One region of the Specibacter sp. NPDC057265 genome, then DNA from elsewhere that is predicted to be linked to it. Evidence: riboswitches for the same ligand, from Rfam matches in the RefSeq annotation. Region 1 holds a riboswitch; each other region holds the start of a gene.
The links. Region 1 has a riboswitch for thiamine pyrophosphate ahead of thiO (glycine oxidase ThiO). Riboswitches for the same ligand answer to the same signal wherever they lie in the genome.
Positions count from the first base shown of each region.

Region 1 (7,791 bases):
TTATCTCACTGGACTGGTGGAGGCATGGATTGCCATAGGCCTCACCATCGGGGCTTGGTTGAACTGGAAGTTCGTGGCGCCAAGGTTGCGTTCCTACACATTTATTTCACAGAACGCCATTACCGTCCCCAGCTTTTTTGAAAAGCGCCTCAAGGACAACTCGCACCTGCTGCGCATTGCCGCGGCGGCCATTATCCTGGTGTTCTTTACCTTCTATGTGTCCTCGGGCATGGTGGCGGCCGGAAAGTTCTTTGAGGGATCCTTTGGCTGGTCGTACCTGGCCGGCATGGGCGTGGTCACGGTGGTCACGCTGGCTTACACGCTCTTTGGCGGGTTCATTGGGGCCACGCTGACGGATGTGGCCCAGGGCCTGCTGATGTTTGCCGCGCTGATGGTGGTCCCGGTGATGGCCGTGATCCAAACCGGCGGCGTTGGCGCCACGGTGACGCGCTTGCAAAACATCGACCCCGAGGCCTTGAACTTGTTCAGGGGCTTTGGGGAGGGGAACACCCTGGTGTGGCTGGTGGGCATCTTTTCCACCGCTGCATGGGGCCTGGGCTACTTTGGCCAGCCCCACATCATTGTCCGGTTCATGGCGTTGCGTTCCCCGCAGGATGCCAAGGCGGGGCGCCGCATTGGCATTGGCTGGATGATTTTGACGGCGGCCGGGGCTGTCAGCACGGCATTGATTGGCATCGCCTACTTTGCCGACAATCCCGCTCTGGAGCTTGGCGACCCGGAAACGGTGTTCCTGAAATTGAGCCAGATATTCTTCCACCCGTTCGTGGCCGGCCTGGTCCTGGCGGCCGTGCTTGCCGCCATCATGTCCACCATCTCCTCCCAGCTCATTGTGTGTTCCTCGGCGCTCGTTGAGGACCTGTACAACATGACCGGGCGCCAGTCCACGGCCAAGCAGCAGGTCATTCTGGGCCGGCTCGGCGTGCTGGTGATTGCCGTCGTTGCAGCCCTCATCGCCCTGGACAGGGAATCGAGCATCCTGGAGCTGGTGTCCTTCGCCTGGGCCGGCTTTGGGGCCGCCTTTGGTCCTGTGGTCCTGCTGAGCCTGTACTGGCGCAAGCTGAGCTCGCAGGGTGCCCTGGCGGGCATGGTTGTGGCCACGGTGGTGGTGTTTGTCTGGGGAAAGACGCCGGTGTTGCATGATGCAATGTACGAGATTGTGCCCGCATTCCTCCTGAACCTGATTGTGGCAGTGGCCGTCTCCAAGTTCACCTACAAGGAAAATCCCGTGATTGAGTCTGAATTTACGGCAATGGTGACCGATTCGGATCCGCGCAAGGTTGCCACCGGCGTCGTGCGCTAGGCCCGGCGGCGACCCTGGTGGCGTGCCCTGGGTGCTACCCCAGTGCAGGCAGGCGGGAGAGCAGTTCTTGGGCGGCCGCGGTGGGATCCGCGGCGTCGGTGATGGCGCGGACCACAACTATCCGCGAGGCACCGGCGTCGATGACCTGGTCCACGGTGGACAGGTCCACACCACCAATGGCGAACCACGGCTTGGCCGTGCCCAGCGAGGCGGCATGTTCCACCAGGGAGAGCCCGACGGCGGCCCGGCCCGGTTTGGTGGGGGTGGCCCACAGCGGGCCCACACAGAAGTAGTCGGCGTCCGGGTGGGCCGCGGCGGCGGATACCTGGGCGGGGTCGTGGCTGGAGAGCCCCATCGACACCGGGCCCACCAGCGAGCGGGCGGCCGGCAGCGGCAGATCCTTCTGGCCAATGTGGAACACGGGCGCACCGCTGAGGGAGGCAAGGTCGGCCCTGTCATTCACGGCCCACAACTTGCCGGATTCCTCCGCCACGGAACGCAACACGGCCAGCAGCTCCAGCTCCTCGGCGGCCTCAATGGACTTGTCGCGCAGCTGGATGATGTCCACGCCGCCGGCATAGGCTGCGCGTAGAAAATCGGCGAAATCCCCCTGACGGGTGCGGGCGTCGGTGCATAAATATAGTCTGGCCGCGGCCAGTTGGGGCGCCGTGGAGGGTGCGTCGGCAGCGGGCATGGCGTCATGGATGGCAGAAGAGCTGTGCATGTCTCATAGACTAGTGCAGTACCGCGGGAGCCAGTGAAGCTGGCTGAGAGGACGCCTGATGCGTCGACCGACATTCGCCCCCTTGTGGGCGTGGAACCTGATCCGGGTCATGCCGGCGTAGGAAAGGAAAATACATGGGATCTTCAATGCCCGGCTCCGGCACTCCAGCACCCCCCACCCTTGACGTGGCAGTCATTGGCGGTGGCATTGTGGGCCTTGGCATTGCCTGGGAAGCCCAACGCTCGGGCCGAAGCGTAAAAGTGATAGACCCCGCCCCTGCCTCCGGAGCCACCTTCGCCGCGGCCGGGATGTTGGCGGCCATCAGCGAACTGCACTATCAAGAGCAGCCCCTGCTGGAACTCATGCTCGCCTCCGCCGCGCTGTGGCCCGAGCTGCTGGCCTCCCTGGACGCACCAGGTCTGCCGGAGACGGGATTTGTTACGACGCCGACCCTCGTTGTGGGGGCCGACGCCGCGGACCGGCAGGCGCTGGCCGATTTGCGCACCGTGCAGCTCCAGCACGGACTGCAGGTGGAACAGCTGAGCATCAAGGACGCGCGGGCTGCCGAGCCCCTGCTCAGTCCCCAGATTTCCTGCGCCCTGCGCATCGCCGGCGACCACCAGCTTGATCCGCGGGCCACCGCCGCCGCGCTGCGTCAGCGCCTCAATGAAGTGGCCGCCGCACGTGGGGACGGGGAAGGGGCGTTCGTGGCCGGGCAGGCTGCCGCGCTGTTGTGGGAGCACGCCGGCAGGCACGCCCAAGGCCGCGTCACCGGCGTCGCCCTGGCTGACGGCCGTGAAATCCACGCCCGGGAGGTCATTGTGGCCAATGGCCTGGGCGCGGCTGAATTGCAGGCACTGCCGCGGGGCCTGGAACTGCCGCTGCGCCCGGTGCACGGCGATATTTTGCGCCTGCGCGTCCCCGGACACCTGCGCCCACTGATCACCCACACGGTGCGCGGGATGGTGCGGGGGATGCCGGTGTACATTGTTCCCCGTTCCGACGGCACGGTGGTCATTGGCGCCACGAGCCGGGAGGACAAAACGGCAGGGGTCAGCGCCGGAGGCGTGCACCAGCTGTTGCGGGACGCCCAGCTCCTGGTCCCTGCCGTGGCCGAGCTGGAACTGCTCGAATGCACCGCCCGGGCCCGGCCCGGGACACCGGACAATGCCCCGCTGCTGGGCCGGGTGGCGGGGGAAGGCGGCCAGGACATTCCGGGACTGATCATTGCCACCGGCTTTTTCCGCCACGGGGTGCTGCTGACGGCCATGGCCGGGCAGCTGTGCCGCCAACTGTTGGGCGGCATCACCGACCTGGCGTGGCTGCCCTTCCGCCCGGACCGGTTTTCACCCACTTTGTCCCCCAACCTGTGCCCCACCCTTCCGGGGCCGTCACATGAGGAGCTTCCATGAACACCATTGATCTCAACGGCGCCGCGCACCAGGTGGCTGAGGGAACCACGGTGGCCGATCTGGTCACTGCGGTCACCGGACGTGCCCTGCTGCCCACCGGGCAGGCGGCCGACGGCGGCCGCCTCGGCGTGGCCGTGGCCCGCAACGCCCATGTGGTGCCCCGCAGCCAGTGGGCGCTGACAGCTGTGGGACATGCCGACGAACTGGAAATCGTCACGGCCGTCCAGGGTGGCTGAACTGCGCAGCTGCCCGGCCACCCGCCGCGGGGCCCCGTGGCGTCCTTGTTTAGTTCCTGCAGGAAAGTGAAATCCCATGACTGAAAACCTTGCCCCCAACGATCCCCTTGTCATCGCCGGGGTGAGCCTTGAATCCCGTCTGATCATGGGCACCGGCGGTGCGCCCAGCCTGTCCGGGCTGGAAGCTGCCCTGCGCGTGTCCGAAACCGAACTGACCACCGTGGCCATGCGCCGCTACAGTGTCCAGGAGGCGTCCGGCGGCGGCACGAATTTATTCAAGCTGCTGCTGGAGAACAACATCCGCATCCTGCCCAACACCGCCGGCTGTTTCACGGCCAGGGAAGCCGCCATGACGGCTGAACTGGCGCGCGAGGCCCTGGAGACCGACTGGGTGAAACTGGAGGTTGTGGCCGATGAGCACACCCTGCTGCCCGACGCCCTGGAACTGGCCGATGCCACCGAGCAGCTGGTCAACCGCGGCTTCAAGGTCTTCGCCTACACCAATGACGACCCGGTGCTGGCATGGCGGCTGGAACAGCTCGGCGCTGCCGCCGTCATGCCGTTGGGAGCACCCATTGGCACCGGGCTTGGCATCCTCAATCCACACAACATTGAACTCATAGTGTCCCGGGCGGGTGTTCCAGTGGTTCTCGACGCCGGCATCGGCACCGCCTCCGACGCCGCCCTGGCGATGGAATTGGGCTGCGACGCAGTGTTGCTGGCCACGGCCGTGACCCGGGCCCAGAACCCGCAAATTATGGCCGAAGCCTTTAAATACGCGGTCAGAGCTGGCAGACTGGCAGCTCTGGGCGGTCGCATTCCCAAGCGATCCCATGCTTTGGCGTCCTCGGCCATGGCCGGCCGTCCCGACCTGTAAAGGGAGAAATAAATACCGGCAAACGAAGGGGTTCGCTGTGGATGCGCAAGATGTCCTGACCCGGACTGAAAATGACCAAGCCTTGGCAACTCTGCCGCACTGGCGTTACCTGGGTCCGCTGCAGGCCGCCTTTAAATGTGCTTCCCCGGCTGCGGCCCTGGAGTTGTTGGCAGCCATTGGGGAGCTGGCGCAACAGGCCAACCATCATCCTGATGTTGACTGGCGGTATGACACCGTATTTGTCTCCTGCTGTTCCCACGATGCGCAGCGGAAGGTCACTGCCCGCGACGTTCAGCTGGTCACCGCCATCTCGGCAGCTGCCACAAAGGCCGGCGCAACGGCACGGCCGGACGTGCTGCGGTCCTATGACCTGGCCATTGACACCGTCAACCCGGCGGCGATCAGCAGGGTATGGAAGGCCGGACTCGGTTACAGTTCCGCCACCGACGGGAGCCTGTATGACCCGCACGGGCGGGGGCCGGGAGTGTGGTTTCAGCAAACGTCCACACCGAATCCCAACAGCATCCATGTTGATGTCAATGTGCCCTTTAGTGAGAGCCTGGACGCGGTGGCGGCAACCGTGGCGGCCGGGGGTTTCCTCAATGACCGGCATGCGCCAAGTTGGACCATCCTCAGCGATGCCCAGGGCAACCGGCTGTGCATTTGCACCGAAGAGCAGGGCGGGGACGCCTAACCGGCAAGCGGGCATTAAAGCGCTGTGCGCAGATACCAAAAGGTTCCTGCGCACAGCTGTTTCAGACCTGACCGCCCACTAGCGCATTTGCAGAATTTGCCCGCTTCGGCGCAGGTATTCCTGGTGGCGATGCCGGCCCACCAGCGCGGCCGTGGTCCACGCCGCCGCGCCGGCGGCGGCAATGCCGGCGATCCATGGAATCCACTGTGTTGCGGCGTGCTGGCCAAGCCCCAGCGCCATGGTGGTGATCCACACCACCATGGCCACCGCCACGGCGGCACCGGCGGGCAACAGGGCACCGAGGGTGTTCCGGTGCTGGGTGATGGCCCAGGCCACGGCGCCCAGGGCCGCCGCCGTCAGGGCAATGACAACCACTGCAACCATGTCGAGGATCCGTTCCTTTGGTGAAGCTGCCAGATGGCCTAGAGTGCTGCGAAGCCTACGCCGCGGGGCTTTTCGCCACCGAGTTCAACGTAGCCCAGGGCGTGGCCGGGAACAATCACCAGGCGCCCCTTCTGGTCATTGAGACGCAGCTCGGTGCCCTTGGACAGGGCGTCGGAGACCAGCGCGGCGACGTCGTCAACGCTTTGGTCGGTTTCAAGGACAATTTCACGGCTGACATTTTGAATGCCGATCTTAATTTCCATAGTTGTCTCCTCGATGCATGCTGCTGATGGAAGTGGGTACATCCCACTGTAGGGGCAGCGGGCTAGGATTCCTTGGGGAAGCGGCTGATTCCGCGCCAAGCTAAACGGTAAACCAAATCACTGGCCACATCGATGTCCAGGTCACCGTTGGCCTCAAGCCAGTAACGGGCGCTGACCTGGGCCATTCCGGCCAGGGCACGTCCCAGCAGGATGGCTTCCACAGGAGCGAGCCGGGTGTCTTCGGCAATGACTTTTCCAATGGCGTCGGCGTACCCGGCGTTGAACTTTTCCAACCGGGCGGCCACCTGCGGATCATTGACCAGATCGGATTCGAAAACGAGCCGATGTGCCTGGTCGTCCTTGGCCATGAAGTGAAAATAGGCCTTCATGGTGGCTTGGACGCGCAATTTATTGTCGGTGGTGGAGTTCAAGGCAGCCACCAGCATGCTGGTCAGCGATTCCAGGTGGGAGTCCAGCAGGGCCAGGTAGAGATCCCTTTTGCTGGGGAAGTGTTGGTACAGCACGGGCTTGCTGACCTTGGCCGTTTCAGCAATCTCATCCATGGCGGCCCCGTGGTAGCCGTGGTTGACAAAAACCTCCAGGGCCGAGGACAGCAATTGCAGGCGGCGTTCGTCTTTGGGCATGCGCGTGGCCTGCCCTTTTTGGGGTACACGCCCCTTGGCGTGGGGATCCGAAGTCATGACGGCTGCCTTTCCTTGCAATGCCCTGGTGGTGGGCCCGGCGTTCGTGACATTCTACCGGCCGGTAGTCAAACAAAGGAGCTTTATCGGACTAGATTAAGCACTATGGTTTCATTGCGACAAACCCCGTCCGCCCCGTCCACGCCCCTGCTTCCGCCCTTGGTTGAGCCGGGGCCGGAGCTTGGCCCGTCCGAGCTGGAACGGTATTCCCGCCATGCGCTCATGCCGGAAATTGGTTTGAGCGGTCAACGCCGCCTGAAAAATGCCAGGGTCCTGGTGATCGGCGCCGGTGGCCTGGGCTCTCCGGCCCTGTTGTATCTGGCTGCCGCCGGGGTGGGCACACTGGGGATCGTTGACGATGACACCGTGGAACTGAGCAACCTCCAACGTCAGGTCATCCACGGCATGGGGGATTTGGGCCGCAGCAAGCTGGAGTCGGCCAGGGATTCCATCATGGAACTCAACCCGGACATCAACGTGCGGCTGCATCCGGTGCGGTTGGACTCCGGCAATGCCCTGGAACTGCTGGCGGACTACGACGTGATCTTGGACGGTGCGGACAACTTTGCCACCCGCTACCTGGTCAACGATGCCGCGGCAATACTGGGCAAACCCTATGTGTGGGGTTCGATCCTGCGCTTTGACGGGCAGGTGAGCGTCTTTTGGGACAAGTTCGGCCCCAACTACCGCGATCTTTATCCCGAGCCGCCCGCCCCGGGTTCTGTGCCGTCCTGCGCCGAGGGTGGTGTTTTTGGCATGCTGTGCGCATCCATTGGCGCCATGATGGTGACCGAGGCGGTCAAGCTGATAACCGGCGTGGGGCAAAGCCTGCTGGGGCGTTTGCTCATTTTTGACGCCCTCACTGCACGCTGGCGTGAAATCCGGATTGCCAAGGACCCTGCAGCGGCCCCCATCACCACCCTCATCGACTATGAGGTGTTTTGCGGCGTGGCCCCCGTGGCAGAGGAGGACGGCGATGCCATTGCTGCCGCCGAACTTGCCAGCCGCCTGCGCCGTCGGGAAGAGGGCCGTGAGGATTTTGCCCTCATTGACGTCCGCGAGCCCGTGGAACATCAAATCTCCCGGATCCCCGGTTCAGTGCTGGTCCCGCTCAACGGCATCCGCAATGGCACCGCCTTGGATCAGCTGCCACAGGGGGTTCCGCTGATTCTGCATTGC
Region 1 is NZ_JBHUYE010000018.1:5,331-13,121, forward strand. It holds gene putP (sodium/proline symporter PutP) at 1-1,321, shown strand, start outside; gene thiE (thiamine phosphate synthase) at 1,356-2,045, opposite strand; TPP riboswitch at 2,060-2,186, shown strand; gene thiO (glycine oxidase ThiO) at 2,180-3,457, shown strand; gene thiS (sulfur carrier protein ThiS) at 3,454-3,693, shown strand; gene ACFUCV_RS12035 (thiazole synthase) at 3,770-4,570, shown strand; gene ACFUCV_RS12040 (4a-hydroxytetrahydrobiopterin dehydratase) at 4,608-5,264, shown strand; gene ACFUCV_RS12045 (hypothetical protein) at 5,343-5,648, opposite strand; gene ACFUCV_RS12050 (DUF3107 domain-containing protein) at 5,687-5,911, opposite strand; gene ACFUCV_RS12055 (TetR/AcrR family transcriptional regulator) at 5,974-6,612, opposite strand; gene moeB (molybdopterin-synthase adenylyltransferase MoeB) at 6,718-7,791, shown strand, end outside.

Region 2 (7,791 bases), on a different contig from region 1:
GATGTCCGCCAAATGGGCCAGCCACAGCATGCGCACGGGGCGCTTGTTGCCATTGATGCCGAACCAGGTGCCCACGTCCTCCCCCGCCAGCGCTGCGGCGGCCTGGCTGGTGGAGGTGACCAGGGCGGGGATGCCGGTCTCGGCGGCAATCATGGCCGCCTGCACCTTGGTGGCCATCCCGCCGGTGCCAACGCCGGCCTTCCCGGCGCTGCCAATGACAATGCCGGCCAAATCCTCCGGCGAGTTGACCTGGCTGATGCGGGTGGCGCCCTGGGCGGGCGGCCCGTCATAGAGGGAGTCGACGTCGGACAGCAGCACCAGTGCGTCGGCCTTGACCAGGTGCGCCACCAGGGCGGCGAGCCTGTCATTGTCACCAAAGCGGATTTCATGCGTCGCCACGGTGTCATTTTCGTTCACAATGGGCACCACGCCCAGATTCAACAACCGTTCCAGGGCGCGGTGGGCATTGACGTACTGGTGCCTGCGGGTCAGGTCTTCAGCGGTCAAAAGCACCTGCGACGCCGTCACACCATGGGAGGTGAAGGCCTTGTTGTAGTGCGCCATGAGCAGGCCCTGCCCCACACTTGCCGCCGCCTGCTGCGTGGCCAGGTCCTTGGGCCTGCGCGCCAGGCCCAGGGGCAGCAGGCCGGCGGAGATGGCCCCGGAGGAGACCAAAATGATCTCCGTGCCGGCCAGCCGCCGTTGCGCCAGGACACCCACCAGCTGCTCCAGCGCGTCTTCCGAGATCCCGCCCGCGACCGAGGTCAAGGAAGATGAGCCGACTTTGACGACGATCCGGGCGGCTGTGGCTACTTGGCGGCGGGACTGCAGGCATTCATGTGGCTGCTGAGTTTCGGCTCCCCTGGTTTCCTGGTTCATCAGCCCTGCGCTGCATCCTCATCATCTGAAACGGCGTCCGCGGCCAGCTCCGATTCACTGGCTGCGGCACGGACGGAGGACCGGTCGTTCAATTCCGTCCAGATGCCGGCCTTGCGCTCGGTTTCCATTTCCGCACGCGTGGCCGCCTTGGCGTCGCGGCGTTCCTGCTGCTCCTGGCGCTTCTGTGAACGGGTGGGGCGGTCGCCCAGGTCCAGCAGGCGCAGGTCGGTGCCGCGGGGGGCCGCCAAGTGTTCGGCGCCGCCCATCATGGTGGGCTCCCAGTCAAAGATCATGCCGTTCTCGCCGCCAATGACCACCGTGTCACCGGGTGTGGCACCAATCCTGAAGAGTTCCTTTTCGACGCCGGCCTTCGCCAGCCGGTCCGCCAGGTAACCAATGGCTTCCTCGTTCTGGAAGTCGGTCTGCTCCACCCAACGCTCCGGCTTTTCGCCGCGGACGCGGAAGAGCGGCTTGAGGTTGCGCTCTTCCCGGTGAATGGTGAAGGACGATTCATTGACGGCACGGGGGCGCAGAACCACGGGGGTGGCTTTGGCCGGGGCATCGGCGAGGGCCTTGCGTGCCTCCGTGACAATTTCCGCCATCGCGAAGCCAAGCTGCTTCAAGCCTTCATGGCTGGCTGCGGAAACTTCAAACACGCGGTAGCCGCGCGCTTCCAGGTCCGCACGCACAAAGCCGGCCATGTCGCGGCCGTCGGGCGAGTCCACCTTGTTCAGCGCGATCAGGCGGGGACGGGCGTTCAGGGGAACCACGTCGCCGTCGGTTCCCGCGAAGCTCATGTCGACGTCGTACTTGTCCAGTTCGCGCTCAATGACGGCCAAATCGCTGATGGGGTCGCGGTCCGCTTCCAGGGCGGCGCAGTCCAGGACGTGCACGATCGCGGCGCACCGCTCCACGTGGCGCAGGAAGTTGTGGCCCAGGCCCTTGCCTTCGCTGGCACCCTCGATGAGGCCGGGCACATCGGCCATGGTGAACCGGACCTCGCCGGCCTGGACAACGCCCAGGTTGGGGATCAATGTGGTGAAGGGGTAGTCGGCAATCTTGGGCCGGGCCGCGGACATGGCGGCAATGAGGCTGGACTTGCCGGCGGACGGGAAGCCCACCAATGCAATGTCGGCAATGGACTTCAACTCAAGGACAATGTCGGCCTCATGGCCGGCAATGCCCAGCAGGGCGAAGCCCGGGGCCTTGCGCTTGAGTGAGGACAGGGCATGGTTGCCGAGCCCACCCTGGCCACCTGCTGCAGCCACATACTCCGTACCAATGCCCACCAGGTCGGCAAGGACGTTGCCTTCCTTGTCCTTGATGACGGTGCCGTCGGGAACTTCAAGGACCAGGGTGTTTCCGTCCTTGCCGTCGCGCCAGTCACCCATGCCGGGCTGGCCGTTGCCGCCGCGGCGGTGGGGTGCATGGTGGAAGTCAAGCAAGGTGGTGGTCTGGTCACTGACGCGGAAAATCACGCTGCCGCCGTCGCCGCCCTTGCCGCCGTCGGGCCCGCCCAACGGTTTGAATTTTTCACTGTGAACTGAGACGCAGCCGTGGCCGCCAGTCCCGCCGGATACATGCAAAACAACCCGGTCAACAAAGCTGGCCACTGGAATCTCCTTGAATAGAACTTGGTTTCTGCGCATCAATTCTAGTCCGTTGCTGAAACTAGGCCCGGATGCCGGCGGTGAAATGCGTTTGTGTTAAAAGACAGTGGAGCGGGCCAGGCGGCCCGCTCCACTGACAAAAGCTTTGGTGTTAGACCGCAGCTGCGACGATGTTCACAACGCGACGTCCACGACGCGTGCCGAACTCGACTGCGCCTGCGTCCAATGCGAACAGCGTGTCATCCTTGCCACGGCCAACGCTTACGCCGGGGTGGAAGTGGGTGCCGCGCTGGCGGACGATGATTTCGCCTGCCTTGACAACCTGACCACCGAAGCGCTTGACGCCCAGGTACTGAGCGTTGGAGTCGCGACCGTTGCGAGTGGAACTCGCACCCTTTTTATGTGCCATTTGAAATGCCTGCCTTTTTACTAAAAGATTCTAAGTGGATCGAACGTCTTTCGCCCTATTAGGCGATTGAAGTGATCTTGACCTTGGACAGTTCCTGACGGTGGCCCTGACGCTTCTTGTAGCCGGTCTTGTTCTTGAACTTCTGGATGACGATCTTCGGCCCGCGAAGATCCTCCAACTTCTCAGCCGTAACCTTGACATTTACCAGATCCGCTGCGGCGGTGGTGATTGTCTCACCATCGACCAGGAGCAGAGCGGGCAGCTCAAGCGTGCTGCCAACTCCACCGGGGACGCGGTTCATGGTCACGTGGTCTCCGACGGAAACCTTTTCTTGACGGCCGCCTGCGCGGACAATCGCGTACACCACTGGGGAACTCACTTCTCTCGACGTTTATTACAAAGTTTGATGCCGGCTGCGAATCATGATTGATTGCCGCCAACCGCATGCAGCCGCTGTTCAAAGTTGAACAAACGCGGCATACACACTGTGTGCCTCAACGCCGTGGACCTCAATGGAGTTCTGCCATGGAGTGGTTGCCCTAGGTGTTGGCGTAAGCACCGAAGATCAAGAATACGCTAATTCCGGGTCCGGGAGCAAATGAGACAGGTTTGGTGGCCGCGGATCACAGCTGCTGTTCGCAAAATGATCCTTGGCCGCTAAACCGTACTCCACAACTTTAGCGTGAATACCGCGGAGTTTGCGCAAGCACCCGTCCAACGGGACCTTCAATTGCCGCCGGGGGTGGTGGTGTTAATCACCCAAGCCGCGATCGACGGCGCCCTCCCGGGCGTGCGGTGCTGCAAAAAACTCCAGTTCCAGCGCCACCGAACGCCGGAAGGCGGTTGCCATGCGCTCCCGCTGTGCTGCCGAGGCGCCGCGTGCTGCGGCGTCCATGATTTGGATGGCCCGGTGGGTGGCGTGCACAAAGTCGGTGGCCGCGTAGCTTTCAATCCACGCCCCGTAGGGGTGGTTCCCGGGGAACTTTTCATAATCGGCGTGCAGCGCCGTGCCCACGTCCGCATAGATCCAGAAGCAGGGCAGCACCGCCGCGACCACTTCCCCGTATCCGCCCTCGAAGGCGGTGCTCTGCAGGTGCTCGGCATAGCGCCGGGTCACCGGTCCGGGAGGCGCGGGGGGCGCTGCATCCAGCCACCCGTCATGAAGCGCCAGCTCCTCCTCAAGGCACTGCTGGGCGCTGTGCGCCCAAAAACGCTGTTCGGCGAGGGTGGGTGCCAGGACGCTGGCTTGGGAAAGCACCCGGGAATAGCTGCCCAGGTACAGGGCATCCTGCGCCAAATAATAGTCAAAGTGTCCACGGGCCAGGGTGCCTGCGGCAAGTTCCTTGATGAAGTCAAGGTTGAAGATGGCCGCACGCATGTCCTTGCACTGCTGCCACAGCCAGCCGCTGAAATCCTCTCCGGGCCCCGGTGCGCTGCGGGGAAGGTCAACCGCGGCGGGCCCCCACAGGGCATGGAAGTGGTTCACCGGGCCGGCCCCGCCGCCCACCTGCAGCTGTGCCGACGTTTCCAAGGCGCCCACCAACCATTCCTTCGCCCGTTGGATGCTCAGCGCCCAATCCCCGCCGTGCGCCTGCAGGGTTGCCACGGCGGAGGACAGGGCACACCCCGTGCCGTGGGTGTTGACAGTGTCAACGCGGGGGGCGGAAAACTCCTGCAGCGTTCCCTGGGCGTCCACCAGCGCATCGGGACAGTGCTTCCCAGGCAAATGCCCGCCCTTGACCAGCACCAGCACTTGATGGGCACCGGCCAGTTCACGCCCCTGGGCCAGGGCCTGCGCCCAGGTGGTGGCCAGGGGTGCTTCCAGCAGGGCCGCCAACTCGGCAAGGTTGGGTGTCACCAGATGCGTGTGCGGCAACAGATCCAAAAGGGCCTGCCGCGTCCCGGCTTCGACAAGGGAATCACCACTGGTGGCCACCATGACCGGGTCCAGCACCACGACGGGCGGTTGCGTGCGCTGCAGCCACCGGCCCACCGCCGCCATCGCCTGGGCCGTTCCCAACATGCCGATCTTGACTGCGTCAACAGTGATGTCCGTCGAGATGGCATCAAGTTGTGCGGTGAGGAAATGCCCCGGCGGCACATGGATGGCCTGCACGCCCTGGGTGTTTTGGGCCGTCAATGCGGTGACGGCGGCCAAGGCATAGCCGCCGTGGGCCGAAATGGTCTTAATGTCAGCTTGGATGCCGGCACCCCCTGAGGGGTCCGAGCCCGCTATGGCCAGGATGCGTGGATGGCCGGTGTGGCCATCGCGGCGGACCGCAGGTGCCGGGGCAGGTGAATCAAGGGCGGTTGTGCTCATGGGACATCCCTTCGCCGGTGCTAACCGGGCAGGTTCAACGGGTGTAGTCTCAGCCGGCCCTGGTGGCCTGGCACCCCGTGTCTGATCCCACCCTAACCCGGAACATGCAAAAAACCGGCCCGCGCCGCCTTGAGAAGATGTCATGGAGCTTCTTAAGGCGGCGCGGGCCGGCAGGGTGCCTGCGGTTGGGCGGGCTGGCTACAGTTCCGAGGCGGGAACCCCGACGCCCAAAATGATGGGTTCAGCGCTCTTCACGGCCACCGGCGCGGCGGCAGGCACCACCGCGGCGGCACTGCTGTGCGGAGCCGAGCCCTGACCGTGCTGCACCGAGTCCACGGTCTCCACTGCAGTGTCGGCACCGCCTTGGGCGCTGCGTGCGCTGCGGTTCCGGCGTGGCCGCCGCGAACGGGCGCGGCCGCCATCCCCGGCGTCCCCGGGCACAGATACTGCCTGTTTTTCGCCGGCCACGGCCTCCACGCCGGACGTGGCGCCCTCCTGCACGCTGGGGGCAGCCAACTGGTCCAGGGCCTGGGCCAGACCCGCCAGCGCGGCCGCCTTGTCCACCGGGGTGGATTCGGCCAGCTCCCGGCTTTCCCCCCGGTGCCCACGGGGCAGCTCCACGGCTTCCCCGCCCAGGGTGAGGGTGGCGCCGTCGGACGCTGCAGCCGGTGTGGTTGCAATGGCGGCCCCCACCTGGCCGGCAGCTGCCGGCTCGTGGTGTGCGGCGGCAGCGGCGGCGGCAATCGCGGCCAGCGCAATGCGGGCCTCCTGGGCTTTCTGTACCTTGGCGGCGTCAGCTGCCGCATCCACTGCCGGTGCGGCCGGAACGTCATGGCCGGCTTCCAACTCCGCCTGCTGGGAGCGGTTGCGGTTGCGCTTGCGCTCGCTGCGGGTGGAGCGGTTGGCTGTGCGTTCCTGCTCGCGGGGCTCGTGCTTGGGCGCCTGGGAGGGGGCGGAAACCACCTCCACGGATGCGGCGTGGTTGCGGCGGTGCTCCACTGGAATCTCGTGGGTGACCATGCCGCGGCCTGCGCAGCTGGGGCATTGTTCGCCAAAGACCTCCAGCAGGCCGGTGCCCATGCGCTTGCGCGTCATTTGGACCAGACCCAGGGAGGTGACTTCGGCGACCTGGTGTTTGGTGCGGTCGCGGCCCAGACATTCCACCAGCCGGCGGAGCACCAGGTCACGGTTGGATTCCAGCACCATGTCAATGAAGTCGATGACGATGATGCCGCCAATGTCACGCAGGCGCAACTGGCGCACCACCTCCTCGGCAGCCTCCAGGTTGTTCTTGGTGACGGTTTCCTCCAGGTTTCCCCCGGAGCCGGTGAACTTGCCGGTGTTGACGTCCACCACGGTCATGGCTTCGGTGCGGTCAATGACCAGCGAACCCCCCGAGGGCAAGAACACCTTGCGTTCCAGGGCCTTGTTGATTTGCTCGTCAATGCGGTGGGCGGAGAAAATGTCCTCCTCGCTGCTCCACTTTTCCAAACGGTCCAGCAGATCCGGGGCCACATAGGTGACATACGCCTCGATGGTGTCCCAGGCCTCCTCACCGGAGACGATCAGCTTCGTGAAGTCTTCATTGAAGACGTCACGCACCACCTTGATGGTCAGGTCAGGCTCGGCGTACAGCATTTCAGGCGCCAGCGTCTTGGCCGACGCGGCCCTGTTGTTGATGCCTTCCCATTGGGCGCGCAGCCGGTTGATGTCGTTGGTGAGCTCTTCCTCGCTGGCACCCTCGGCAGCCGTTCGCACAATCACGCCGGCGTTCTCCGGCAGGTGGTCTTTGAGCACGCGCTTGAGCCGGTTGCGTTCGACGTCGGGCAGCTTGCGGGAGATCCCGGTCATGGAACCGCCGGGGACAAACACCAGGTAGCGTCCGGGCAGCGAAATTTGGCTTGTCAGGCGGGCACCCTTGTGTCCCACGGGATCCTTGGACACCTGGACCAGCACCGAGTCCCCGGACTTGAGGGCATTTTCAATGCGGCGCGGCTGGCCCTTGAGGTCCGCGGCGTCCCAGTCCACCTCGCCGGCGTACAGCACGGCGTTGCGGCCGCGGCCAATGTCAACAAAGGCCGCCTCCATGCTGGGCAGCACGTTTTGGACCTTGCCCACGTAAACGTTGCCAATCAGCGAATCCTGCTGGGTCTTGGACACAAAGTGCTCGGCCAGGATGCCGTCCTCCAGGACGCCAATTTGAATCCTGTCCTCACTTTGGCGCACCACCATGACGCGGTCCACCGATTCCCGGCGGGCCAGGAACTCGGCTTCGGTGATGACCGTGCGGCGGCGGCCGGAGTCGCGCGAGTCACGGCGGCGCTGCTTTTTGGCTTCCAGGCGGGTGGAGCCGCGCAGGCTTGTCACACGGTTGCTGGGGGCCGCCTCCACGGCTGCCCGGGGCGCCCGCACCCGGGTGACGGTGTTGGGCGGGTCGTCATCGTTGCCGCCACTGAGTTCCAGATCGGCATCGCCACGGCGCCGCCGCCGGCGTCGGCGCGAGGACACGCCCTCTTCGGCTGCCTCCGTCCCGAATTCCGCATCCTCGCCGCTTTCGGCCGGCTCGGCGGACT
Region 2 is NZ_JBHUYE010000002.1:122,082-129,872, forward strand. It holds gene proB (glutamate 5-kinase) at 1-879, opposite strand, end outside; gene obgE (GTPase ObgE) at 879-2,492, opposite strand; gene rpmA (50S ribosomal protein L27) at 2,641-2,898, opposite strand; gene rplU (50S ribosomal protein L21) at 2,957-3,265, opposite strand; gene ACFUCV_RS02550 (bifunctional hydroxymethylpyrimidine kinase/phosphomethylpyrimidine kinase) at 3,650-5,218, opposite strand; TPP riboswitch at 5,208-5,306, opposite strand; gene ACFUCV_RS02555 (Rne/Rng family ribonuclease) at 5,417-7,791, opposite strand, start outside.
Region 2: it holds a riboswitch for thiamine pyrophosphate, as region 1 does, so the genes downstream of both, ACFUCV_RS02550 (bifunctional hydroxymethylpyrimidine kinase/phosphomethylpyrimidine kinase) here and thiO (glycine oxidase ThiO) in region 1, are expected to answer to the same signal.

Region 3 (7,791 bases), on a different contig from region 1:
TGCCATCGACGGGTATTTGTGGCGCCCCGCCCAAGTTGCTGAGGACATTGAATTCATTCCCTGCAACCGCGGCGAGAATGGCCACCACAATGGCAATGACCAACCCCCACAGCCAGACGGCCAAACCTTGTTTGACACCATCAAAACGGGCCATGCGGCCAGCCACATATCCACCGCAGTAGTAGGCCAGCAGGAGAATGACAGCCAAGGCCACTGCGCCAGCGATTCCCAAGGTGTCGGCGTTCTCTGTGGCCTGGTCAACGGCATCCTGGGTGCTGGTGTTGTTGGCCGCGCCCAGGCCCAGGCCAATGGCGGTGGCCAGCGCGGACAAAAGCACTGTCATGCCAATGGCAGTGAGCCAACCAAAAAACGCCGAGCCCCATTTAATGCCACCAAAGCGTTCCTTTTCGGCGGCGACGACCTCATTGCGAAGACCCTTGGAGGTGCTGGCCCCGGAAACGCTGTTCTCATCCATAATGTGTCCTTTGCCCTTGGGGGAAGGCGCCTTGGCTGCAGGGGAGTTCTTGACGTTCCCCAGCTGGCACCGTTCCCCCAAGTGGTGGGAGTGGTTCTAGCGGGTGGTGCGGCCGTCCTCGTCAAGTTCGATTTGTTCCTTGCGGACGTCTTCGCTGACGGTCTGGTCGTCAACAACAGTTTCCGTGTCCAGACGGACACGCTCCACCGGCACGGTTTCCTTGTCCACCACGGGGCGTTCCTCATGGAGGATCACCTCATGTTCCTCTTCGCTCAGGGCCGGGCCGCTCAGGGCATCACCGGCATTGGCTTCGGTGATGGGCTCGCGTTCCAGGCGGACCTCCTCATGCTGCACCGGAACCGTGGTGGTGACATTTTCAGTGACCACGAACTTGCGCAGGCGTGCCCGTCCGGCTTCCTGCCGTTGCGTGCCCACATGCAGCTGCTCCTCTGAACGGGTCATGGCATCATCAGTGGTGGGACCGGAGGTGTCATGCCCCACCGTGCCCTGCGCCGTGCCGGCATCGTAGGCCTGGTTCGTGGAGGTGTCGTTGCTTGAGGTGTCCGCAAAGTTGCCGCGCCCCGTGGTGTCATCCTCAAAGCCCTGATCAAAGCCGGAGGAGAGCCCGTAGTAGCTGTAAAGCTGGTCCTGTTCGTCCACTTCCAAATGACCGTCGGGTGCTACGCGGGGGGCGTCCTTGACCTTGTCCTTGGTGTAGGGAATGACAATGTCGTCGCCCTGCTGGGTGGCATCCGCCAGGGGTGCAAAGGACTCGGAAGTCCCAAAAAGACCTGTCTTGACAGTCACCCAGCTCGGCTCCGAGGTTCGGTCGTCAAAATAAATCTGGCCAATGGAGCCGATCTTTCCTCCATCGCTGTCCAACACATTGCCGCCGCCGGATACCAGGGCGGACAGGTTATCGGTGTGAATCATGATGTTCTCCTTCTCGTACTCTTGATAAGGCTTCCATCTTGCTTAACCGGGCGGGGCCGTTGAAGCGGTTTCGGAACCAAATGGTCCCTGGATTCCTGGCTTGTGGCAGCTTCTGCCGAAGCCGGCCAAAGAGGGGTCACAGCCAAAAACCTCGCCCAAAACCCATGGAACACTCCTTGGATTCATAAATCAAGGGAAGCATCCGGAAATAAGCCGAGCGGAGCTAAATGGGCCGCATGAGTTTTGGATATAAGCCCCGCTTTATTTCGCTGGGGAAGTCCGCCGTCGTCATCGTGCATTGGCTTGGGCCCGTGCGCGGGGTATGCTAAAGCCGCAATTCAAACACGACAGGGGAGCGTCCACCCGGCCTGGGTAGCGGCGCTGAGAGTGCGGTTCACCGCAGACCCTCGAACCTGCTCCGGTTAGTACCGGCGAAGGGAGTCGAGTTCTCTTCGGCTGCGCGGAAAGTCCGCTGCTGCCGCCCCTCCTGAAAAGGAGGAACCATGGCCAAGTCATATGCAGGTGAAACTGCTCCGCAGCAAGACCAACTCAAGGCATCACGGGCCAAAAAATCGTGGCGGGTCGTTGACATCGTCATTGTCTCGGTGCTGGGCGTGGCGGTGGGGGTGATTTTCTGGCTGTGGTCGGTCGGTTACGGACTTATCAGCGCCGCCACCGTCGCCTTCCCGCCCATCTCCGCCCTGTACGGCGGCGGCTGGCTTATTGCCGGAGTGCTGGGCGGATTGGTGATCCGCAAGCCCGGAGCCGCGCTGTACTGCGAACTGATCGCAGCATCCGTGGAGGGGCTGCTGGGCACCCATTTCGGTTTCACCGTGCTGCTTTCGGGCCTGGTTCAAGGCTTGGGTGCGGAATTGGGCCTGGCCCTGTTCCGCTACCGCCGGTTCACCTTGCTTGTGGCCCTGGTGGCTGGGGCGCTCGCGGGCCTGGGGCTGGGGCTCAATGACAATTTTGTGTACAACGTGGAATGGGCGGCCGATTGGAAGGCCATCTACTTGGTCCTGGCGATGATTTCCGGGGCCTTGATTGCCGGCCTGGGTTCCTGGCTGGCAGTGCGCGGCCTGGCGCGGACGGGGGCGCTGGCCAATTTGCCCTCGCGCGGCGCCGCCACCGAGCGGGCCGTGTAGAGATGAAGAAACTCTCCGGGGGTGCCCATGTCATCGGCGCCCCCGCCGGCGTCAGTGCCCAAGGATGGGGGTGGCAGCATTCGGGCCGCGCCACGCCCGCCGTGCAGGGCCTGGATTTGGACATTGCACCCGGAGAGCGGGTGTTGCTGCTGGGGCCTTCCGGAGCTGGCAAGTCCACGCTTTTGCATGCCCTGGCAGGGGTCCTGGGCAATGACGAAGAGGCTGATGAACAGGGAAGGCTGCTCATTGACGGCCGTCCCGCAGCTCATTGCCGCGGGGTGGCCGGGCTTATGCAACAAGATCCGGACACGCAGGTGGTGCTCTCGCGCATTGGCGACGACGTGGCGTTTGGGGCCGAGAATCTGGCGGTGCCGCGTGCGGAAATTTGGCGGCGGGTGCCCGCTGCCCTGGAAGCCGTAGGACTTGCACTGCCGCTGGATCACCCCAGCTCCGCATTGTCCGGCGGCCAAAAGCAGCGCCTGGGTCTGGCCGGGATTTTGGCCATGCGCCCGGGATTGCTCCTGCTTGATGAACCCACCGCCAACCTCGATCCCGCCGGGGTGGTGGAAGTCCGTGATGCCGTGCGCCGCAGCTTGGATGAAAGCGGGGCCACCTTGGTGGTGGTGGAGCACCGCGTGCACGTGTGGCTGGATGTGGTGGACAGGGTGGTGGTGCTGGCGCCGACGCGGCTGGGGGAGCCTGGCGGGGTCTTGTTCGATGGCCCCCCGGCCGCCGTGATGGCCCAAAGCCGCACGCAATTGGCCGCTGCCGGGATCTGGGTGCCGGGCTACGTGCCCACCACCGTGCCCCGTGCCGCGGCAAGGGACGACGCCGGCAGGCAGCTGCTGTTGGCAGCGGAAAGTTTGGCGGTCTCCCGCACCAAGGGACGGAAGAGGCAGCCGGCGGTACCCGTCGCCGTCGTTCCTGCGGTGCAGGTGCTGGCCGGACAGGCTTTGAGCGTCACAGGTCCCAATGGGGCCGGAAAGTCCACGCTGGCTTTGACGCTGGCCGGGCTTTTGCCGCCGGCGGGGGGCCGGTTGGAGGCGCTGCCGGAGTTGGCCCGGGGGGCCGGGGCGGTGCCGCTGGCCTGGCGCGGACAGGAGCTGATCAGCAGGATCGGCACTGTTTTTCAGGAACCGGAGCATCAGTTTGTGACCCACAGTGTGCGGGAGGAGCTGTTGTTTGGGCCCAAGCTGCTGGGCCGTGGCAGCGGCATGGCTGATGAACTGCTGGCACGGCTGCGTTTGGAGCATGTTGCAGATGCCAACCCCTTCACGCTCTCTGGTGGTGAGAAGCGGAGATTGTCGGTGGCCACGGTGTTGGCGGCCAAACCGCAGGTGCTGGTCCTGGACGAGCCCACCTTTGGGCAGGACGCCAACACCTGGGCGGAGCTGGCCTCCTTGGTCAATGAACTCCTGGATGCCGGGACGGCCGTGGTGTCAGTGACCCACGATGCGGCCTTCAGCGCCGTCCTGGGCGGGAAGCAGTTGATCATTGGCGGACCCGCTGCAGCGGACGCCGGCGCTGTGTGCGCCGCCGCGGGGCAGGGGGCGCGCAAATGAGCGTGGACATAATTGCCACACCCCGGTCAACGGCCTGGTTGGCCCGCGCCAATCCCTTGGCAAAATTGGCTGCCGGCATGGCCGTCACAGTGGTCTTGCTGCTCAGCGTCGACTGGGTGTCGGCGCTGGTGGCCTTGGCTTTGGAATGCGCCCTGCTTCCGCTGGCCGGTTTGAGCATCCGCATGTTGGCCGTGCGCGGCTGGCCCATCCTGGTGGCGGCCGTGACAGGTGCCTGGGGAACTGCCTTGCTGGCACCCAAGACAGGAGAGCTGCTCCTCTCCTGGGGGCCTGTCATTATGAGCAGCGACTCGCTGCAGGCGGGCCTGGCCATTGGCCTGCGCGGGGTTGCGATCGCCCTGCCGGGGATTATGGTCTTGGCTTCCACCGACCCCACTGACCTGGCCGACGCCCTGGCGCAAAAGCTGCGCCTGCCGCACCGCTTCGTGCTGGGCGCCTTGGCCGCCATGCGGCTGGTGGGTCTGCTGATAGCTGAATGGCAAACCCTGGGCATGGCCCGGCGGGCCCGCGGCGTGGGGGCCGAACCTGGCTTGTTCAGTGGATTGAAGGCGCAGTTGGGGCAGGCCATGGCTCTGCTGGTCCAAGCCGTCCGGCGGGCGTCGAGGCTGGCGGTGACCATGGAAGCCAAGGGATTCGGCGCCGGGGAGCGCAGTTGGGCGCGGGAATCCACCTATTCCCAGGTGGACGCCACGGTGGTGGCGGCCGGCGTGCTGCTGGCCGCGGCCTCGGTGGGGGCCGCCGTGATGCTGGGAACATGGAACCCGGTGTGGAGGCTTGGTTGATCCCCCGCAGCCAACCCAGCGGGTAACGTGGAGGGAAGGACCAGGAGACAGGGAATTTTTTCCCATGACTGTCAGTTGACGTTTATCGCACCGAATGGTTATTGCGGCCACATTTCGGGCCGGGATGCCAAAAAGATCACAAAAAGTGCTTTAAATATGCATCCCATGATATAAATTAAGTTATGACTCAAGTGGCTGCAGAAACCGTCGGCAATCTGGTGCGGGATGCCCGCAATGGCAAGGGGTGGACCCAGGGCGAATTGGCAGGGCATCTGGGCACCAGTCAAAGCGCCGTGGCGCGGATGGAACAGGGCAAGCAAAATTTGAGCCTGAAAATGATCCAGCGCATGGAGTCCCTGCTGGAGGCCAATTTATTTAGTGTGGGCGCCACAGCCAAAAACACCGTCACTCACCTGCGGGTCCATGGCGGCCGCCAACTGTCCGGACGTGTGGAAGTCAACAGCAGCAAAAACGCCGGAGTGGCTTTGCTGTGTGCGAGTTTGTTGAACCGCGGCACCACCATCCTGCGCCGCCTGGCCCGCATTGAAGAGGTCAACCGCATTGTGGAGCTGCTCACCTCCATTGGGGTGGAATGCACCTGGCTCGAAGACAACGACCTGCAGATCCGCCGTCCGGCTGTGCTGAATCTGGCCGCCATGGACATTGCCGCGGCCAAGCGCACCCGCAGCGTCATTATGCTGTTGGGCCCGCTGCTGGATGAGGCGGACCCCTACCGCATCCCCTACGCCGGCGGCTGTGACCTGGGCACCCGCACGGTGGAGCCGCACATGCAGGCACTGCGGGAGTTTGGGCTCAATGTCAACGCCCATGACGGCTTTTACCAGGTGCAGGCCCCCCGAAGCGATGCTGAAGACCGGACCTTCGTGCTCACCGAGCGCGGTGACACCGTGACGGAAAACGCCATCATGGCCGCCGCGCACCGCGAAGGCACCACCGTGATTCGCAACGCCAGCCCCAATTACATGGTGCAGGATCTGTGTTTTTATTTGCAGGGACTCGGCATCAAGGTGGAGGGGGTGGGTTCCACCACACTGACCATCAAGGGCAAGCCGCGCATCGACGTCGACATAGAGTATGCCCCTTCCGAGGACCCCATCGAGGCCATGAGCCTGATTACTGCAGGGATAGTGACGCAGTCCGAGGTCACCGTGACCCGGGTGCCCATTGAGTTCATGGAGATTGAACTGAAGGTTCTGGAGCAGATGGGCTTCATGTACCGCAAGTCCGCCGAATACTTCGCCCGCAACGGCAAGACCCGGCTGGTGGACATCACCACGCTGCCGTCCACCCTGAAGGCGGCCCCGGACAAAATCCATCCCATGCCGTTCCCCGGCCTGAACATTGACAACCTGCCGTTCTTTGCCGTGATTGCCTCCTGCGCCCAGGGCACCACCTTGATCCATGATTGGGTGTACGAGAACCGGGCCATCTACCTGACCGAACTGAACCGCCTGGGCGCCGGGGTGCGGCTGCTGGACCCGCACCGCATTGACATCACCGGCCCCACCGCATGGCGTGCGGCTGAAATTGGCTGCCCTCCGGCGCTGCGCCCGGCCGCCTGCATTTTGCTGGCCATGCTGGCCGCCAAGGGCACCTCCGAATTGCGCAACATCTACGTCATTGAACGCGGCTATGAGGACCTTGCCGAGCGGCTGAACACCGTTGGTGCTGAAATTGAGTACTTTCAGGACTGAGCTGCGCGGTTCCCTGGACGACGCCGGTCCGCCGGCCGGTGGGTAGGCTGGGGGACATGTCCCCCTGGTCTCGCCGCGCAACGGCCCCTGACACTGCAGCTGCCGGCCCTTCCGCCGGGGACGGCCGGCCTTTGGTGCCGCTGGTGCTGGGGGAGCTGCTCGTTGAAGTGCTGCACCTCCCCGCCCGCCGGGCCAAGCGGCCCCCCAAGACGGTGGTGCAGTTCAGTGTGGGGCCCACCCGGACCCTGATGCAGCCGCAGGAAGTCCGTGCTCTGATCGCTGGAAAAGTGGGCATCATAGACTCCTGTGCCGGCGGCAGCGACGCCTTTCTCTGCGATGCCGCAGGCGTCGCTGCCATGGCCACGGCCGGGAAGCCGTCCGAGGCTGGAAAATGGATGGCTGTTTTCCCGCCGGAGGCCCTGGCCCTGGTGACAGGCCCCGCCATTGATGATCCGGCAGTGGTCATCAACGCTGCCGACAAGGCATTGCTGGAGCAGTGGCTGGCGGCGCTCGCGCCACGCTGACGGAAGTTACAGGGTCGCCAGCGCCTGAGCCAGATCGCCCTGCAGATCCGCCAAATCCTCCAGACCCACCGAAAGGCGCAAAAAACCGTCGCTGAGGCCAATGCTGGCCCGGCCCTCCGGACCCATGGCCCGGTGCGTGGTGGTGGCCGGGTGCGTGATGAGGGATTTGGCGTCGCCCAAATTGTTGGAAATGTCAATGATTTCCAAGGCGTTCAACAGGGCAAAGGCAGCATCCTTGCGGGTGCCGGAGGCAGGTTCAGCCAGTTCAAAGGTCAGCACCGTCCCCCCTGCCTTCATTTGCTTTTTGGCCAGCTGGTGCTGCGGATGCGAGGGCAAATAGGGATAAAGCACCTTTGACACCTGCGGCTGGGCCTGCAGGAATTCACCCAGTGCCAAGGCATTCCGGCAGGAGTGGCCGACCCGCAGGTTCATGGTCTCCAGACCCTTCAAAAGCACCCAGGCATTAAACGCCGACAACGAGGGCCCCGTGTGGCGCATGAGGTTCTTGACGGGCCCGTCAATGAATTCCCTGCTGCCCAGGATGGCCCCGCCCAGCACCCGGCCCTGGCCGTCAATGTGTTTGGTGCCCGAATAGACAATGATGTCCGCGCCAAAGTCTCCGCAACGCTGCAACAGC
Region 3 is NZ_JBHUYE010000011.1:104,178-111,968, reverse strand. It holds gene ACFUCV_RS10045 (hypothetical protein) at 1-475, opposite strand, end outside; gene ACFUCV_RS10040 (DUF2382 domain-containing protein) at 572-1,408, opposite strand; TPP riboswitch at 1,748-1,865, shown strand; gene ACFUCV_RS10035 (ECF transporter S component) at 1,912-2,553, shown strand; gene ACFUCV_RS10030 (ABC transporter ATP-binding protein) at 2,556-4,115, shown strand; gene ACFUCV_RS10025 (energy-coupling factor transporter transmembrane component T family protein) at 4,112-4,915, shown strand; gene ACFUCV_RS10020 (UDP-N-acetylglucosamine 1-carboxyvinyltransferase) at 5,098-6,630, shown strand; gene ACFUCV_RS10015 (hypothetical protein) at 6,687-7,154, shown strand; gene ACFUCV_RS10010 (O-succinylhomoserine sulfhydrylase) at 7,161-7,791, opposite strand, start outside.
Region 3: it holds a riboswitch for thiamine pyrophosphate, as region 1 does, so the genes downstream of both, ACFUCV_RS10035 (ECF transporter S component) here and thiO (glycine oxidase ThiO) in region 1, are expected to answer to the same signal.

Region 4 (7,791 bases), on a different contig from region 1:
GCCGTCCGGCTGGCAGGCGGCACCGCCGTCGAACTGTGGCACGCCGACACGGAGCTGGGCAATGTGGACGCGGTCATCATCCCCGGTGGATTCTCCTACGGCGACTACCTGCGCGCCGGCGCCATTTCCCGCTTCGCGCCGCTGATGTCCAAGATCGTGGACGCAGCCAATTCCGACGCCAAACTGCCTGTTTTGGGCATTTGCAACGGTTTCCAGATCCTCACCGAGGCGCACCTGCTGCCCGGTTCCATGATTAAGAACGACCACTTGAAGTTCCTGTGCCGTGACCAGGTGCTGCGCGTGGAAAACAACACCACCGCATGGACCAGCGACTTCACGGCCAGCCAAAACATCACCATCCCGTTGAAGAACCAGGACGGGCAGTACATTGCGGATGAAAAAACGCTTGACGCCCTTGAAGCCGAGGGCCGCGTGACGTTCAGCTATGTGGACTTCAACCCCAATGGTTCACGGCGCAACATTGCAGGCATTTCCAACGCCGCCGGCAACGTGGTGGGCCTGATGCCGCACCCCGAGCACGCCGTCGAGGCCGGTTACGGACCCGCTCACACGGGCACCGACGGCCTGGGCTTCTTTACTTCCGTCTTGAACACGCTTGTGGGAGGCAAATAAATGACTGAGATCTCAACGGGCGCAACGGCCGCAGACACCGCCAAAAAGTTCAACATCGACACCGTGGAACACGCCGCAGCCACCCCGGACGTGGAACTGCCCTGGGCCGAGCTGGGTTTGAAGCAAAACGAGTTCGACGACGTGGTGAAGGTTCTGGGCCGCCGTCCCACCGCCGCGGAACTGGCCATGTACTCGGTCATGTGGAGCGAACACTGCTCCTACAAGTCCTCCAAAAACCACCTGCGCCAGTTCGGTGCCAAGGTCACGGAGGAAATGAAGAAGGACATGCTGGTGGGCATTGGCGAAAACGCCGGCGTCACCAACCTGGGCGACGGCTGGGCCGTGACCTTCAAGATCGAATCCCACAACTCACCCTCCATGGTGGAGCCGTACCAGGGCGCCGCCACCGGCATTGGCGGCATTGTCCGTGACATCATCTCCATGGGCGCCCGCCCGGTGGCTGTGATGGATCCGCTGCGTTTTGGCGCCATTGACCACCCGGACACCGCACGTGTCATGCACGGTGCAGTGGCCGGCATCGGCGGCTACGGCAACTCGCTGGGTCTGCCGAACATTGGCGGCGAAATGGTCTTCGACTCCGTGTACCAGGGCAACCCGCTGGTCAATGCGCTCGCCGTGGGAGTGATGCGCCATGAGGACATCCGCCTGGCCAACGCCTCCGGCAAGGGCAACAAGGTGGTCCTGTTTGGCGCCCGCACCGGCGGCGACGGCATTGGCGGTGCCTCCATCCTGTCCTCGGAATCCTTCGACGACACCAAGCCCTCCAAGCGCCCCGCCGTGCAGGTGGGCGATCCCTTCGCCGAGAAGGTGCTCATTGAGTGCTGCCTGGAGCTGTTCAAGGGCTCCCTCGTGGAAGGCATCCAAGACCTCGGCGCGGCAGGCATCTCCTGCGCCACGAGTGAGCTGGCCTCCAATGGCGACGGCGGCATGGAAGTTGAACTGACCTCCGTCCTGCTGCGCGATCCTTCCCTGACACCGGGCGAAATCCTGATGAGTGAATCCCAGGAACGCATGATGGCGGTGGTCTCCCCGGACAACGTGGCGGCTTTTGAAGCGGTCATGGAGAAATGGGCCGTGGAGTACTCCTGGCTCGGCGAGGTCACCGACACCGGCCGTTTGATCATCAAGTGGGACGGCGAAGTCATTGTCGACGTCGACCCGCGCACCGTGGCCCATGACGGCCCGGTATATGACCGCCCCTACGCCCGGCCGGACTGGCAGGATTCGCTGCAGGCCAACACCTTCACCGGTTCGGTGGAAGATGCGGCCCGCCCGTCCACGCCGGAGGAGTTGAAGGCAGCCGTGTTGGAGCTCATTGCCTCCCCCAACATGTGCTCCAAGGACTGGATCACCAACCAGTACGACCGCTATGTGGGCGGCAACACGGCCATGGCATTCCCGGATGATTCAGGCGTGATCCGCGTCGATGAGGAAAGCGGTTTGGGCGTGGCCCTGGCCACCGACGCCAATGGCCGCTACACCTTCCTGGACCCGTACCACGGCGCCCAGTTGGCCTTGGCCGAGGCCTACAGGAACGTCGCCACCTCCGGCGCGATCCCCATGGCTGTCTCCGACTGCCTGAACTTTGGCTCCCCCGAGGATCCCGACGTGATGTGGCAGCTGGCGGAATCCATCCGCGGCCTCTCCGATGCGTGCATGGTTTTGGGCATTCCGGTCACGGGCGGCAACGTCTCCCTGTACAACCAGACGGGCTCCACCCCCATCCACCCCACCCCCGTGGTGGCGGTGCTGGGCAAGTTCGACGACGTTGCCCGCCGCACGCCGTCGGGCTGGGTTGAGGATGGCCAGGCCATCTACCTGCTGGGCACCACGGCCGCCGAACTGGATGGCTCCGAGTGGGCCAACATGCGCGGCCACCTGGGCGGAATGCCCCCGGCGGTGAACCTGGAACGTGAACGTGAACTGGGTCAGATCCTCATCAACGCCTCACGTGACGGCATGATCGACTCCGCGCACGACCTCTCCGAGGGCGGCCTTGCCGCAGCCCTGGTGGAGTCCGCGCTGCGCTTCAACACCGGTGCCCGCGTGGCCCTGGATGAAGTGGCCGCCCGCGATGGTGTGGACACCTTCACCCTGTTGTTCTCCGAAACGCAGGGCCGTGCCCTGGTGTCGGTGCCACGCAGCGAGGAAGTGCGCTTCAATGACATGTGCACCGCCCGCCGCTTCCCGGTGGCCCGCATCGGCGTGGTGGACGCCGCCGGCGGGGCCCTGGACATCCAGGGCCTGTTCAGCGCGGAGCTGGATGAATTGCGCACAGCACACGAGGGAACATTGCCCAAGTACTTCGGGTAGTTTCTCCTTCAAAAACCCCGGTTGGCTCCTGAGAAAGCCAACCGGGGTTTTTGGGTGCATGATGCGTTGGCTAAGGTTCTAACATGCCCTCATTTATTGGTATTGACCATGTTGCACTCACTGTTTCAAATCTCGCAGTCAGCGTGCCCTTTTATTCACGCCTTTGGGACACTAAACCCGTCGCCACCATGAACGACGGGCCGTTCTCGCGGCAAATATTTGCCCTGCCCGGAGGAATAACGCTGGGATTGACGCAACATGACCACGGCTCAGGGAACCCCTTCGAGCCCAAAACCCCCGGCCTTGACCACCTTGGCTTTAAGGTGGAAAACCGTGCGGAGCTTGAGGCATGTGCGCAACTCCTCGATGATCAGGACATCCGCCACAGCGGTCTGGTGGAAGCGCCGTACGGGACAGCGCTGAGCTTTAAGGATCCAGACGGCATTGCCCTGGAATTTTTCCTCGGCGCTTAATTCCCGGCGTAAACCCTGGGACGGTCCTTCCCGCCTTCCCTGAGGTTTATCGTGACCGCGCGCTCAGGGCACCTCCAGGCCGGGACAGGCCCAAATGCCCCCGGAGTGTATCGGTGTCATAGCTGTGACGAAACAGTCCGCGTTGCTGCAGGACCGGAACAACGTGGTCTACAAAGTCGTCAAGGCCTCCGGGCAGGGTCGGTGGCATCAAGTTAAAACCGTCCGCGCCTTCATGCTCGAACCAATGGGTAATTTTGTCCGCAATTTGCTCAGGCGTGCCCACCATGGTGCAGTGGCCGCCACCGGCAGCCAGCCTGCCCAGCAGTTCACGGACGGTGGGCCGCTCCACGGCGATAATCCGTTGAATGGTGGCATACCGCCCCTTGGGCCCGGTGAATTCTTCCAGCGGTGGCAGCAACGGAACGGGAGCATCCAGTTCCCAGTCCATGCAGTCCTGCCCCACGAACTGGCCCAGCTGGCGCAGCGAATCTTCGGCTGGAAGCAGTTCATCAAGTTCGCGCTGCTTGGCTTTAGCCTCTGCCTCGGTGGAACCAAGGTAGGTGACCAACCCGGGCATGATCGCCACGGCGCCCGGGTTGCGCCCGGCTTGGCGGATTCGGGTCTTAAGATCCCGGTAATACGCCTGAGCGCTGGGCAGGTCATAGGCCACGGCATAGATTGCTTCGGCACGGCGGGCAGCCAACTGCCGGCCCGCCTCTGATGCCCCGGCTTGAAAAAGCACCGGGTGACCCTGCGGCGGACGCGGCACATTTAACGGTCCATCGACGAGAAACCGCTCGCTGCGGTGATTGATGGCCCGCACCCCCGCCGGATCCGCGTAGACACCGGACCGGTCGTAACGCAGCGCGTCGTCAGCCCATGAGTCCCAGAGACCCAGGACCACCTCGATGAATTCCTCCGCACGGGCATACCGGTCCAGAGACTCCGGCATGCGCTCCAGCCCATGGTTGCGGGCCTCCGCGTCGAACATGGAGGTCACCACATTCCAACCCACCCGGCCACCGGAAATATGGTCCAGTGAAGCCAACATCCGCGCCGCATGGAACGGGGTGTGGAAGGTGCTGGAAATGGTGCTGACCAGACCAATCCTGCTTGTGGCCCGACTCATGGCCGCCAGCGCGGTCATCGGTTCAAGGAACCACAGCGGCCCGTCGGCGACATTAGCTGCGGCGTGCCCATCGGCGAAAAACACCGCGTCCAGGAAACCGCGCTCGGCGGTGCGGGCCAACTGCTCTAAATAAGTGACATCCCCCAGCTGCTCAACTGGTGATTGTGGATGGCGCCATGCGGCTTTATGGTGTCCACAACCGAAGATGAACAGGTTCAAGTGCAGCTGGCGAGTTTCGAAAGTCATCCCTTTACCAGCCCGCCGTCAACAATGAGATTCTGTCCCGTCACCGCGCGGGACCAGGGGGAGGCGAAAAACAAGGCAGCGTCCGCGAACTCTTTCGGCGTAGTGACCCGCCGCAGCGAGGTCCCGGCGGCAATCATGTCAAAAACTTCCTCCGGGGTGGCTGAGCTGGCATCCGTGCTGCGCAACAAGCCGCCTGAAACCATGTTGACTGTGATCCCGGCAGGGCCTAAATCGTGGGAAAGAGTGCGGGTCAGCGACAGCAGGGCAGCCTTCGCGGCCGTGTAATCGTGATAGGGGACCACCGGGTGCTGAAATAAATTGGTGCCGACATTGATGACGCGTCCAAAGCCGGCTGCCCGCATCTTGGGCAATACTGCCTGCACAGTGTTCAACGCCCCGCGTACAGTTCCGGAGAACTGCTGCTCCAGGTTCTCCCAGTTCAACGTGTCCGCCTGCGGTCGCGCGTCGCCGTTGAAGGAGAAGTCGGCCAGTGCATTGTTGACGACCGTAGTGATGGGGGAACCAAAATGCGCCTCGGCCCTTTCAACCATGGCATTGACCTGCTGCGCATCACGTACATCTGCTTGCAGGGCCACAGCCCGTTCAGGAAAAGCTGCCGCTGCTCCCTGCGCCGCGTCAGCGCTTTCTAAATAATTAATCACCACACGGGAGCCTTCCTTGAGGAAAGACTGCACCAGGCGGGCACCAAGTCCCCTCGCGCCTCCGGTGACCAGCACTACTTGGTCGTGGATGGGCAGGGCTTTGGGGGAAACTGTTGTGGACTTCATGTGAATCACCTTTCGACGGGTGACGAAGGCACGTAGACGTAGATGACCGTTGACCGGTGCTGACATCCCTTCGCCAGTACTAACTGGAGCAGGTTCACCGGGTTTAATCTCAGCTCCTGACCGGCTTGCGCCGCGCCGGGGCACCCCGTGTCGCTTCTGCCTACCATAGCCCATTGGGAAATTCTTGGGGTGGTCACTTTGCGGCCCGTCACAACAGATGCCCCCGGGCGTGGAAGGCAACGATGTCCAAACTGACACGGTGGGGGATCATGGAACCGGGTGGGATGGAAACCCGAAAACCATTTCTTGGGGCCCTGACAAGTTCGGCACAGTCCCCGCATCACGGCATGGTCCACCTTGGCATCCAACGCAGCACCATGGGCCAACCAGGCTGCATTTCAGGCATGCAGTCCTGCAGACGGAACCTCAGGCGCCAAAGCCGCACCCGGTCTGGCGCATGGCACCCCCTGCGCCAAACCGGCATGGAATCCGGCGCAGAACAGCCCACCTTGGCATCCAACGCACCACCATGCACACCAGCGGCGGACAATCCGGCGCCTGCGACACTTAGAATCCGCCGCTCAACGCCCTCGCCGCCTGCTGGTATGAACGCGTCACGCCCGCCTGGGCCAATTTGGTCACCGGGGAGCCCAGGGTATATATCAATCCCGCCGGTCTGCTGAACGCCAGCAGCCTAAAGTGCACGGCGCCGTCGGGCCTCATCAGGGCCAGGAAGGCCTCCTCGCCCAGGGCGGGATGGCCCGGCAAGGTCCCGTAGCCAAAACCAGCCACTGTCACCGCGCTGCCCTCATCCGTCTCCAGCCGCTGCGGCTCCAGAGCCCACACCACTTCGCACGGTACGGGGAGCCGCAGCTGGCCCACACCAAATCCACTCACCACCCGCGCACCCACCGTGGCCCGCGGCGGGGCCTTGACGGTCAACCCGGCCCGGCGTTGAATCTCCCACGTCATGATGCCCTCTGCGAGCGCAGCGAAGGTCTCCGGGCCGCTGCCCACTGTGGTGGTCTTGTCCACGTGGCTGAATCCCTTGGGCCAGGGAATGTCCTGCGCAGCTGTGAGTGCCGCCAGGCGGGTCAACCCCAGCTGCGGATAATCCAAATTGCTACTCCCCTGCGGCATGGGCACTCCATTTCAAGGCGGTTTGTTGCTTTTTGGGTAAGCCGGCCACCACTAGATCGTAGGAATCCTCCAGCATTTCCAGGACCATCTGTTCCTCCACGCGGGAGGTGTCAACAGTGTTCCAGTGCCGTTTGTTCAGGTGGTACCCACCGGTGATTCCGGGATTTGCCTCGCGCAGACCCGGCGCGAGCTCGGGATCACATTTGAGGCTGATGCTCAAAGGTTGGCTGTCCAGATCCCCCAAGGCGAAGACCTTGCCCGGACGGTCCCCTGTGGGGGCCTTGACCTTGAACACGCTGGTTTCCGCGCCAAAGGGGAAGTCTTCATAGGCCCCGGGCAGGTTCAATGCCGCGGCGCGCAGGGATGAAGGTGCGATGCTCATGCGGCGCCGCCGGTTGCAAGCACTTCGTAGCGCAACATGGCGAACTGGCCATGTTGCTGCGCGCTGCGCAGTTTGAGCCGCTCAGGCCCCACGGATCGGGGCAGCAGCGGCGCCCCGCCGGTCAACGCTGCGGGGGCAAAACTAATGATGAGTTCATTCAGGGCCCCGGCGTCGAGAAACTGTCCGGCCAGGTCCCCGCCACCTACAATCCATACATCCTTGTCCCCTGCCGCAGCCTTGATATCAGCCAATGCCGATGTGACCGGACCATTGACCAGGCGCACGTCCGCTCCTGCCGGGATGGGCAGCTTCCGGGAAGTGAAGACGTAGGTGGGTTTGTCCCCGTAGAACTGCTGCCATTTCCTGGGTTCGGCCATCAGGTTCTCAGCGCGCAACACCCACTCGTAGGTGGCGGCGCCCTCCACAAAAACACCCGTGGTGTCCATGAACGCAGCAATGTCCGGTGCGCCCGCATTATCCACTGAGAACAACCAGTCAAGGGAGTGGCTGGCATCAGCCAAAAACCCATTGAGGGTGCTCGCGGTGTAGTAAACAATGTCCGTCATGGTTCAACGCTACCCGCTTCGAACCCGGCCAGCGGCGTCTCCAACGCGCTCATCCCGGGTACATCCCCCACCGGGCGGCCTCAATTTTGGGGCAGGTGTC
Region 4 is NZ_JBHUYE010000016.1:26,007-33,797, reverse strand. It holds gene purQ (phosphoribosylformylglycinamidine synthase subunit PurQ) at 1-633, shown strand, start outside; gene purL (phosphoribosylformylglycinamidine synthase subunit PurL) at 634-2,967, shown strand; gene ACFUCV_RS11545 (VOC family protein) at 3,051-3,440, shown strand; gene ACFUCV_RS11540 (LLM class flavin-dependent oxidoreductase) at 3,487-4,815, opposite strand; gene ACFUCV_RS11535 (3-oxoacyl-ACP reductase) at 4,812-5,603, opposite strand; TPP riboswitch at 5,652-5,761, opposite strand; gene ACFUCV_RS11530 (DUF1990 family protein) at 6,171-6,743, opposite strand; gene ACFUCV_RS11525 (MmcQ/YjbR family DNA-binding protein) at 6,727-7,125, opposite strand; gene ACFUCV_RS11520 (dihydrofolate reductase family protein) at 7,122-7,691, opposite strand; gene ACFUCV_RS11515 (CoA-binding protein) at 7,741-7,791, opposite strand, start outside.
Region 4: it holds a riboswitch for thiamine pyrophosphate, as region 1 does, so the genes downstream of both, ACFUCV_RS11535 (3-oxoacyl-ACP reductase) here and thiO (glycine oxidase ThiO) in region 1, are expected to answer to the same signal.